Regions from separate parts of the Bradyrhizobium sp. SEMIA genome, predicted to be linked through region 3. Evidence: predicted binding sites of a transcription regulator. Region 3 holds the regulator's gene; each other region holds the start of a gene.
The links. Region 3 encodes PhoB, which activates phosphate uptake and scavenging genes when phosphate is short. Its sites were predicted from a motif close to TGTCATNNANCTGTCAT; they were not measured.
Positions count from the first base shown of each region.

Region 1: the regulator PhoB is predicted to act here: its motif matches at 1,867-1,883, upstream of FOM02_RS07790 (UDP-2,3-diacylglucosamine diphosphatase).
Region 2: the regulator PhoB is predicted to act here: its motif matches at 1,890-1,906, upstream of FOM02_RS31945 (DUF2794 domain-containing protein).

Region 1 is NZ_CP046601.1:1,636,416-1,639,688, forward strand. Features, by position in the region: gene FOM02_RS07785 (glycosyltransferase family 4 protein) at 1-1,017, opposite strand, end outside; gene FOM02_RS07790 (UDP-2,3-diacylglucosamine diphosphatase) at 1,031-1,843, opposite strand; partial or broken gene thiD (bifunctional hydroxymethylpyrimidine kinase/phosphomethylpyrimidine kinase) at 2,060-2,857, opposite strand; gene FOM02_RS07800 (hybrid sensor histidine kinase/response regulator) at 3,183-3,273, shown strand, end outside.
Region 2 is NZ_CP046601.1:6,634,337-6,637,609, reverse strand. Features, by position in the region: gene acnA (aconitate hydratase AcnA) at 1-352, shown strand, start outside; gene FOM02_RS31950 (DUF1223 domain-containing protein) at 572-1,348, shown strand; gene FOM02_RS31945 (DUF2794 domain-containing protein) at 1,970-2,341, shown strand; gene FOM02_RS31940 (GNAT family N-acetyltransferase) at 2,467-2,997, opposite strand; gene FOM02_RS31935 (Bax inhibitor-1/YccA family protein) at 3,219-3,273, opposite strand, start outside.
Region 3 is NZ_CP046601.1:8,928,551-8,931,823, reverse strand. Features, by position in the region: gene pstB (phosphate ABC transporter ATP-binding protein PstB) at 1-88, shown strand, start outside; gene phoU (phosphate signaling complex protein PhoU) at 100-816, shown strand; gene phoB (phosphate regulon transcriptional regulator PhoB) at 839-1,546, shown strand; gene FOM02_RS42735 (GcrA family cell cycle regulator) at 1,651-2,163, opposite strand; gene FOM02_RS42730 (aspartate aminotransferase family protein) at 2,618-3,273, shown strand, end outside.

The sequences.
Region 1 (3,273 bases), 2.4 Mb from region 3:
CCCATTCCTGCCTGATAGCACAGCGCCGACCGCCTGGATGCTGTCGATGAAGACCCGGGCCGAGGCCTCCCAGGTGTAGTTGGCGGCGAACTCGACGCAGTCCTGCCGGGAGATCCCGAGCGCCGCGAAACACGCGCTGCGTAGGTCGTGATCGAGCGCGCCGACCGGCGCATCACCGATCACGTCGCGCGGGCCCTTCACCGGAAAGGCCGCAACCGGCAGGCCGCTTGCGAGCGCCTCCAGCAGCACCAGGCCGAACGTGTCGGTCTTGCTGGGAAAGACGAAAACATCGGCGGCGGCATAGATCTCCGCCAGTGCCTCGCCGTGCTTCTCTCCTAGGAAGATCGCATCGGGATAGGCGTCTTCCAGCGAGGCGCGCGCCGGGCCGTCGCCGACGACCACCTTGGTGCCAGGCAGGTCGAGCTCAAGGAAGGCTTCGAGGTTCTTCTCCACCGCGACGCGGCCGACCGAGAGGAACACCGGCGCCGGCAGGCACAGGTCGATGGCGCGGGGATGGAACAAGTGAGTGTCGACGCCGCGCGGCCACAACACGACATTGTCGAAACCGCGCTCGGTCAATTCGCAGGCGAGTGCCGGCGTCGCCGCCATCACGGCGCGGCTCGGCGCGTGAAAGCGGCGCAGCGCCCGCCAGATCAGTGAGCCCGGCACCGGCACGCGGGCGCGGACATATTCGGGGAAACGGGTGTGGAAGCTGGTCGTGAACGGCAGCTTGCGCTGGCGGCAATAGCGGCGGACCATCAGGCCGATCGGCCCTTCGGTCGCGATATGGATGCTGTCGGGGCGCGCTTCCTCGATCAGCTTCGCGATCCGCGCCGGACGCGGCATCGCCAGCCGCACGTCGCGATAGCTCGGCATCGCGAAGGTGCGGAACGATTGCGGCGTCAGGAACGTGAACTCGACACCGAGCCCCTTGGCGGCCTCAGCGAGCTTGGTCAGCGTCCGAACCACACCGTTGACTTGCGGGTGCCAGGCGTCGGTCGCGACCAGGATGCGCATCAAGCCGCCTCTGTTACGCAGCTCTGGCTGCCACCTGCGGAACTTGTGCCGGCTTCCGCAGCTGGTCGGCCCAGGTGATGATCTCGAAATTGCCGTCGTCGTGCTCGACCAGCGCGGTGCAGCTCTCGACCCAGTCACCGCAGTTCATGTAGCGGATGCCGTTCTCGTCGCGGATCACGGCGTAATGGATGTGGCCGCAGATCACGCCGTCGGCGTCATGGCGCCGTGCCTCGGCGGAGAGCGCCTGCTCGAACGCGCCGATATAGTTGACCGCGTTCTTGACCTTCTGCTTGGCCCATTGCGATAGCGACCAATAGGGCACGCCGAACATGCGGCGGAAGAAGTTGACGAAGCGATTCATCTGGATCGCGAAGTCGTAGGCCTTGTCGCCGAGATGCGCGAGCCAGCGCGCGTTCTGCACCACGAGGTCGAAGATGTCGCCGTGGATGACGAGGTAACGCTTGCCATCCACGCCGGTGTGGACGGTGTTCTCGACGACGTCGATGCCGCCGAAATGCGTGCCGTAATAGTTGCGCAGGAACTCGTCGTGATTGCCGGGCACGTAGATGATCTTGGCGCCCTTGCGCGCCTTGCGCAGCAGCTTCTGGACGAGGTCGTTATGCGATTGCGGCCAGTGCCAGCTCGATTTCAGCGCCCAGCCGTCGACGATGTCGCCCACGAGATAGATCGTATCGGCATCGTGGTAGCGCAGGAAGTCGAGCAGAAGGTCGGCTTGAGAACCGCGGGCTCCGAGATGAACGTCGGAGATGAACAACGTGCGAAAGCGCCGCTCCGGGCTCTCGTCACTCACATCGTAACTTCCCATGCGACCGCCCGTAACAATTTCCCGTGACAGGGGGATGACGATTGAACCTTTGAGGCACCCTCAGTTACGAATCAAACCTTGCCTCGCCCTCCCCGCGAATATCAGTCGCATGCGACAATCAGGCGACATGAAGCGGCGATGACCGCCCGCAAAGCTACGGAACCCCAAGGCGTTATTGGTTAACGCCGGGAGCCGCCGTGCCGCGCGAGGCCGGCGTCAATAGAACTTGTGGAAATGATGGATCGGGCCGTGGCCGTGGCCGACGCTGAAGCGGTCGGCGGCGGCGATCGCCGCGCTGATCCAGGCCTTGGCGCTCTGCACGGCGCGCTCGAGATCCTCGCCCCTGGCGAGCCCGGCCGCGACCGCCGACGACAGCGAGCAGCCGGTGCCATGGGTGTTGCGTGTGGCGACGCGCGGGGCGGCAAGTGATATCGTTTTTCCGAATTTACGAGATAGTCGATGCTCTCGGCCCCCTCGCCGTGGCCGCCCTTGATCAGCACCGCGCCGCAGCCGAGCGCCAGCAGGCGGCGGCCCTGACGCTCGATCTCCGCCTCGCTGGCCGCAACGGGCTCGTCGAGAAGCGCGGCGCTCCGGCAGATTGGGCGTGATCACGGAGGCGAGCGGCATCAGTCTTGTGCGCAGCGCGTCCACGGCTTCGGACGCCAGCAGGCGATCGCCGGAGGTCGCGACCATCACGGGATCGAGCACGATATGGCGGGGCTTCCAGCGCGTCAGCGCGGCCGCGATCGCATCGATGCTGGCGGCCTGGGCCACCATGCCGATCTTCACCGCGCCGACCTCGAGATCGGAGAACACCGCGTCGATCTGCGCGGTGACGAAATCGGCCGGCACCGCGTGGATGCGGGTGACGCCGCGCGTGTTCTGCGCCGTCAGCGCCGTGATCGCGGAGGCGCCGTAGACGCCGAACGCGGCAAAGGTCTTCAGGTCCGCCTGGATGCCGGCGCCACCGCTCGAATCCGAGCCGGCGATGGTGAGTGCGACCGGCGTCGTCATCGCGGGACACATCTGCTTGATAGGAACTGCGCCATGGCCTGTCCTAGCGCGGCCGTGGAACGCCAGCAAGCGTTGCGGGCCGCGGCCAGCCGTGATTCGCTGTGCTGACGGCCCCGCGAATCAGGTGGAGCCGATCCGGCGCGGCACCGGCGGCCCGCAATCGTGCGGGCTTGCAAAATGCAACCGCGCCGTCCCCTTGGTACGGTCTCGCGTTCGGCGTGTGTGTCCATGCGTGAGACGTTGGGCGGCGGGACCCGTCCAACGGCAGCAGCGATGCGGGCCGCCCCGGCCCGCGAAGCCTCGAATGCCAGCTTGGGGTGGAACCATGTGGGCCTTTCTCGAACGTATCCTCGACCCCTCGATGTTCTCGCCGCACGGCATCTGCCTGCTGTGGGAACCCGAACTGATCTGGCTCC
Region 2 (3,273 bases), 2.3 Mb from region 3:
CTCGCGCGACTGGGCTGCGAAGGGCACGCGTCTGCTCGGCGTTCGCGCCGTGATCTGCCAGAGCTTCGAGCGCATCCATCGCTCCAACCTGGTCGGCATGGGCGTGCTGCCGCTGACCTTCGAGGAAGGCACCTCGTGGCAGTCGCTGGGCCTGAAAGGCGACGAGAAGGTCACGCTGCGTGGCCTCGTCGGCGACCTCAAGCCGCGCCAGAAGCTGACCGCGGAGATCGTCTCCGGTGACGGCTCGCTGCAGCGCGTTTCGCTGCTCTGCCGCATCGATACGCTGGACGAGCTCGACTACTACCGGAACGGCGGCATCCTGCACTACGTGCTGCGCAAGCTCGCGGCCTAAGCGCGAATTTGTGAACGGTGGCTCACTGCGACGTGAGTAGAAGGTTAAACGAAGGCGGCCTATCACAAGGCCGCCTTCGCGCGTTTGCGGCATGCTTCAGATGGGCCCGCCCGGCGGAAATCCCGCCCAGGACGGTTGAACATGCCGCGCCCCGTAAGATTACGGTGACCATCAGGCGATAAGCTTCCCCCCAACGACTGACGATGTGTGACGTTCGACATGACGACAATGACGGCTTCTAATCTGGTTTCGCGCTGGTCCGGTGCACTCTGGTCGGGAGCGCTCAGCATCTGCGCCATCGCCGCCATCATCCGTCCCGCCCACGCCGATCCGCGCGCCGTTGTCGAATTGTTTACCTCGCAGGGCTGCTCGTCCTGCCCGCCCGCCGACAAGATCATCGGCGATCTCTCCAGCGATCCCTCGATCATCGCGCTGAGCATGCCGATCGATTATTGGGACTATCTCGGCTGGAAGGACACGCTGGCGGATTCGCGTTTCTCGGCGCGGCAGCGCGCCTATTCGCGCATGCGCGGCGACCGCGAGGTCTACACGCCGCAGGTCGTGGTCAATGGCTCGGCGCATGTCATCGGCAGCGATCGTGCCGGCATCGAGAATGCGATCGGCAAGACCGACAAGAGCAGTGGCGTGATGAGCGTGCCGGTGACGATGTCGCTCTCGGGCAAGCAGATCAACGTGTCGGTGGCCGCGAGCAAGGAGCCGGCGGTCTCGCATGGCGAGGTCTGGATCTGCTCGGTCGCCAAATCGGTGCCGATCTCGATCAGCCGTGGCGAAAATCGCGGACAGCAGATCACCTATCACAACGTGGTGCGCAATTTGCTCAAGGTCGGCGACTGGACTGGCCGTCCGGAAAGCTGGACCGTGCCGCTCGAGAACCTCACGCGCGACGGCGTCGACGGCGCGGTGGTCTATGTCCAGGACGGCAGCCGCGACAAGCCCGGTCCGATGCTGGGCGCAGCGTACACGTCGCTGCATTGATTCGAATTTCTCTCTAGCGTCGCACTCGCTCTAACTCTTCATGTGGAGAGCGAGAGTATGCGCGAGATCGTCTCAGGAGATCTGGTCTCCCGTCATTCCGGGGCGCGCGAAGCGCGAGCCCGGAATCCATCGATCCACAATCCGAGCTGAGAAATGGATTCCGGGCTGGCGCCAAGCGGCGCGCCCCGGAATGACAGCGCGTCAGAAACAATCCGACACAAACAAAAAAGGACCAACTTGCGTTGGCCCTCCTTGTCGCGCGTACAGACCCGATCCTGTTCGACCCCGGGGGGCTGGGGGCTGAGGAATCCGGAACCGAAAGGACCGGGCCAACGCACACGAATCTTTTCGCAATGCAGGGCGGCGGGCACTGGGCGGAAAAGCGGCGACAGTATGATTCCTGCTAACGATCCCGTGACGGTTTGCCGCGACAGAGTTCCACTTTTGCGTGTGGTCCAATTCGCACCCGATCAGGCGGGTTGAGCCCAGAGCCCTGTCCCGGATTCCTGCAAGAGCCCTTGCGGCGAGGAGCGGTTGGCGCGATCATGTGACTGTCATGATCCGCGGTACCCTGGGACGGTTTCGCGGGCGCGATCATGCTGTGCGATGAGGAGCGCTCCCATGAGTCTGACGTCGGAGGATGCCGATCCGAGCGAGCAGCGCGCGGCGGCGCGGCCCATCGCGGTGAACGCGCAGCCGAACCGGGTGACGTTCAACCGGCTCGAGCTGCACCGCATTCTCAATCTCTATGGCCGCATGGTCGCCGACGGCGAGTGGCGCGACTATGCCATCGACTTCCTGAAGGACCGCGCCGTGTTCTCGGTCTATCGCCGCGCCTCGGAAGTGCCGATCTACCGCATCGAGAAGGACCCGCGCCTCGCGCGCAAGCAGGGCATGTACAGCGTGATCTCGGCGACCGGCCTGATCCTGCGCCGCGGCCATGAGCTCGAGCGCGTGCTGCTGGTGATCGACCGGAAATTGGCGGTGGTCTAACCGCACGAACGGTGCCGTAGGGTGGGCAAAGGCGCAAAGCGCCGTGCCCACGACCTTTCCGTAATCGCCCTGATGGTGGGCACGCTTCGCTTTGCCCACCCTACGAGCGGTGCCGTGGCGAGGCCCTACTTCCCCGGCACCGTCTTCGCGCCCTCGCCGAGGTCGCGCTGCATCATCACCGTGTCGAGCCAGCGACCGAACTTCAGCCCGACATTGGGGTGGGTGCCGATCATCTTGAAGCCGCCCCTGGTGTGCACGCCGATCGAGCCGGCATTGGCGGAATCGCCGATCACGGCGATCATCTGGCGGAAGCCGCGCGCCTCGCATTCGGTGATCAGCCGCTCCAGCAGCAGCGAGCCGATGCCGCGGCGGTGGAAACTCGGATCGAGGTAGATCGAGTTCTCGACCGTGAAGCGATAGGCCGGCCGTGGCCGGTAGGCACCGGCATAGGCATAGCCGGCGACGCTGCCGTCGAGGATGGCGACGAAATAGGGATAGCCGCCGTCGACCAGCGTGCGGTAACGGCGGGTCATCTCGGCTAGGTCAGGCGGATCCAGCTCGAACGTCGCAGTGCCCTCGCGAACGGCCTGCTGGTAGATGGCGGTGATGGCGGGAAGGTCGGCCTCGGTCGTGGGCCTGATATCGGGTGCGGACATGGCCTCAGACTAGAGGCTTCGCCCGGTTGCTGGAAGGGGGCCGCCACCGTCTCCCGGTCGTCATTGCGAGCGTAGCGAAGCAATCCAGAAATGCATCCGCGGAGGGCCTCCGGATTGCTTCGTCGCAAGGGCTCCTCGCAATGACGAGGAGAGCTACCGGGGCCCCAAACAAAAACCCCGGCCTCTCGGCCGGGGTTCGTGTCCGTTCTCTCGTCTGGCGCTTAGTCGCGCTGGCCGAGGAGCTGCAGCAGCAGCGTGAACAGGTTGATGAAGTTC
Region 3 (3,273 bases):
GCTGATCGAGTTCGACGACACCAGCAAGATCTTCACGTCGCCGAGCGATCGGCGGACGCAGGATTACATCACCGGCCGGTTCGGCTGAGGAGACGGGATATGGGTTCTGAACATACCGCAAAGGCCTTCGACACCGACCTCCAGGAGCTCACGCGCCTGGTCGCCGAGATGGGCGGCCTCGCCGAGCGCATGATAGTCGATTCCGTCGACGCGCTGATCCGCCGCGACGTCGCGCTCGGCCAGCGCGTGGTCGCGACCGACGCCGAGATCGACGCGCTCCAGAAGAAGATCGAGGAGCGCGCCGTTCTCACCATCGCCCGTCGCCAGCCGATGGCGGTGGACCTGCGCGAAATCGTCGGCGCGATGCGCGTCGCGACCGATCTCGAGCGCATCGGCGACCTCGCCAAGAACATGGGCAAGCGCGTCGCGGCGCTGGAGACGGACTTCCATCCGCTCAAGCTGTTCCGCGGCCTCGAGCACATGACCGACCTCGTGCAGCAGCAGGTTAAGTCGGTGCTGGACGCCTACGCCGCGCACGACCTGCCGGCGGCGATGGCGGTGTGGAAGGGCGACGAGGAAGTCGACGCCATCTGCACCTCGCTGTTCCGCGAGCTCCTCACCTACATGATGGAGGATCCGCGCAACATCTCGTTCTGCATCCACCTGATGTTCTGCGCCAAGAACATCGAGCGCATCGGTGACCATGCCACCAACATCGCCGAGACCGTGTTCTACATGATCGAGGGCCAGGCGATCACCGACAAGCGGCCGAAGGGTGACATGACGACCTTTGCCACAACGGTCCCGAATAGCTGAAGAGTCAAGGAGCGACGACACCATGGGCGCACGCATTATGGTGGTTGAAGACGAGGAAGCTCTCACCGAGCTGCTTCGCTACAACCTCGAAGGCGACGGCTATGACGTCGAGACGGTGATGCGCGGCGACGACGCCGACACCCGTCTCAAAGAACACATCCCCGACCTGATCGTGCTCGACTGGATGCTGCCGGGCCTCTCCGGCATCGAGCTGTGCCGGCGGCTGCGCACCCGCCCGGAGACCAAGCAGCTGCCGATCATCATGCTCACCGCGCGCGGCGAGGAGAGCGAGCGGGTGCGGGGGCTTGCGACCGGCGCCGACGATTACATCGTCAAGCCGTTCTCGGTGCCGGAGCTGCTGGCGCGCGTGAAGGGCCTGCTCAGGCGCGCAAGCCCGGAGCGGCTCGCCACCGTGCTCGCCTATGGCGACATCGAGCTCGACCGCGACAAGCGCCGCGTCGCGCGCTCGGGCCGGCCGATCGATCTCGGCCCGACCGAATATCGCCTGCTGGAGTTCTTCCTCGAGCATCCGGGCCGCGTGTTCTCGCGCGAGCAGCTGCTCGACAGCGTCTGGGGCCGTGACATCTACATCGACGAACGCACCGTCGACGTGCATATCGGCCGCCTGCGCAAGCTGCTCAATCTCGGTCGTGAGCAGGACCCGATCCGCACTGTCCGCGGCGCCGGCTACGCGCTCGACGACCGCTTTGCGAAGGCGGAGCAGACGTAAGAACGATTGCAAGCGAGCAAAATAAAAGCGCGCCAAGTGGCGCGCTTTTTTATGTCACGGGTCGTCCCGGTCGCGTGCCGGGACGATGTCGTTTGAAGCAGCGTTCAGCGCGTGCCGGGCTTTGCCGGCGCACGGCGACGATCCGCCGCCGGCTGGTAGGCGACGCGCGAGTGCTGCGCGCAATAGGGCAGGCCGGAAAGCGCCTTGCCGCCGCAGAAGAAGAAATCCGGGCTCGAGGGATCGCCGACCGGCCAGTGGCAGGTCGCCTCGTTCAGCTCCAGCAGCGACAGCCGCTGGCTCATCGGCACCACGTTATCGTAGGTGACCGGCTCGGCCTCCACCTCGACCTCGAAGGCCTGCGCCAGTGCGGTGTTGCCGCGCGAGATCGGACGGCTCACGCGCATCATGTGCTGCGCGGGGCGGGCCTTGCGCGGCCGGGGCGCTGCCGATGAGGGGCTCTTGGCGCGGCCGGACAGGCCGAGCCTGTGCACTTTGCCGATCACGGCATTGCGGGTCACATTGCCGAGCTCGGCCGCGATCTGGCTGGCCGAAAGTCCGGCCTCCCAGAGCTTCTTCAGCTGCTCGACGCGATCATCGGACCAGGTCAAAACCGTCATTGCACCCTTTCCCTCGCTGCCGGCCAGCCATCCTGGGGCCTCACAGCGAATGCCTAAGCCTTGAAAAACCCGTGCCGCCAGAATCCCTTAAGGCTCGCCGGGCACGCAGGATGCGCCCGAACGTTTACGCCGGTACATGAGGACTCTTGGGATCAGAACTGCTGCACGAGATGTCGTATCTGACAGTCCAAACGCTACAATATGGCGTGACTCGCGCGCAAGAGTCCGCCGACTCGCTTCCACATGTTCCGTGGTGAAAATCCCGCAAAATCGGCACCGCAAGACTACGGATTCAGCGTTTCCCGGGGCTTTCGGGCGGCATTGACACCCGTCTCACCAGGCATAAGATAGTCGCACGTGCCGCCCTTAAAAGGCGGCACGTTTCGTTTTCCGGGCCGGTCAATGGTGCGTTGCGCAATGCACTCAAGCCGTCCGCAACATCCAAGTGATCGTCATGACCAACAGCGCCGCGCCGCATTTGCTCCCCGTTTTCGCCAGGGCCGACCTCGGTTTCGAGCGCGGCGAAGGCTGCTGGCTGATCGCGACCAATGGCGAGCGCTATCTCGACTTCACTTCGGGCGTCGCGGTGAACGCGCTCGGCCATGCCCATCCCGCGCTGGTCAAGGCGTTGCAGGAGCAGGCGACGAAGCTGTGGCACATGTCGAACCTGTTCCAGAGCCCCGACGGCGAGAAGCTCGCCGCGCGCCTGTGCAGCGAGAGCTTTGCGGACTTCGTGTTCTTCTGCAATTCGGGCGCCGAAGCGCTGGAGGGCGTGATCAAGCTGGTCCGCCATCATCACTTCTCCAAGGGGCATCCGGAGCGCTACCGCATCATCACCTTCGAAGGCGCCTTCCACGGCCGCACGCTGGCAACACTGGCTGCAACGGGATCTGCAAAATATCTCGAAGGTTTCGGTCCGCCGATGGACGGCTTCGACCAGGTGCCGCATGGCGACATCGAGGCCGTGAAGAAGGCGATCGGCCCGCAGACCGCCGGCATCCTGATCGAGCCGATCCAGGGTGAGGGCGGCGTGCGTTCGTCGCCGCCCGCCTTCCTCAAGGCGTTGCGCCAGCTCTGCAACGAGAAGGGCCTGCTGCTCGCGTTTGACGA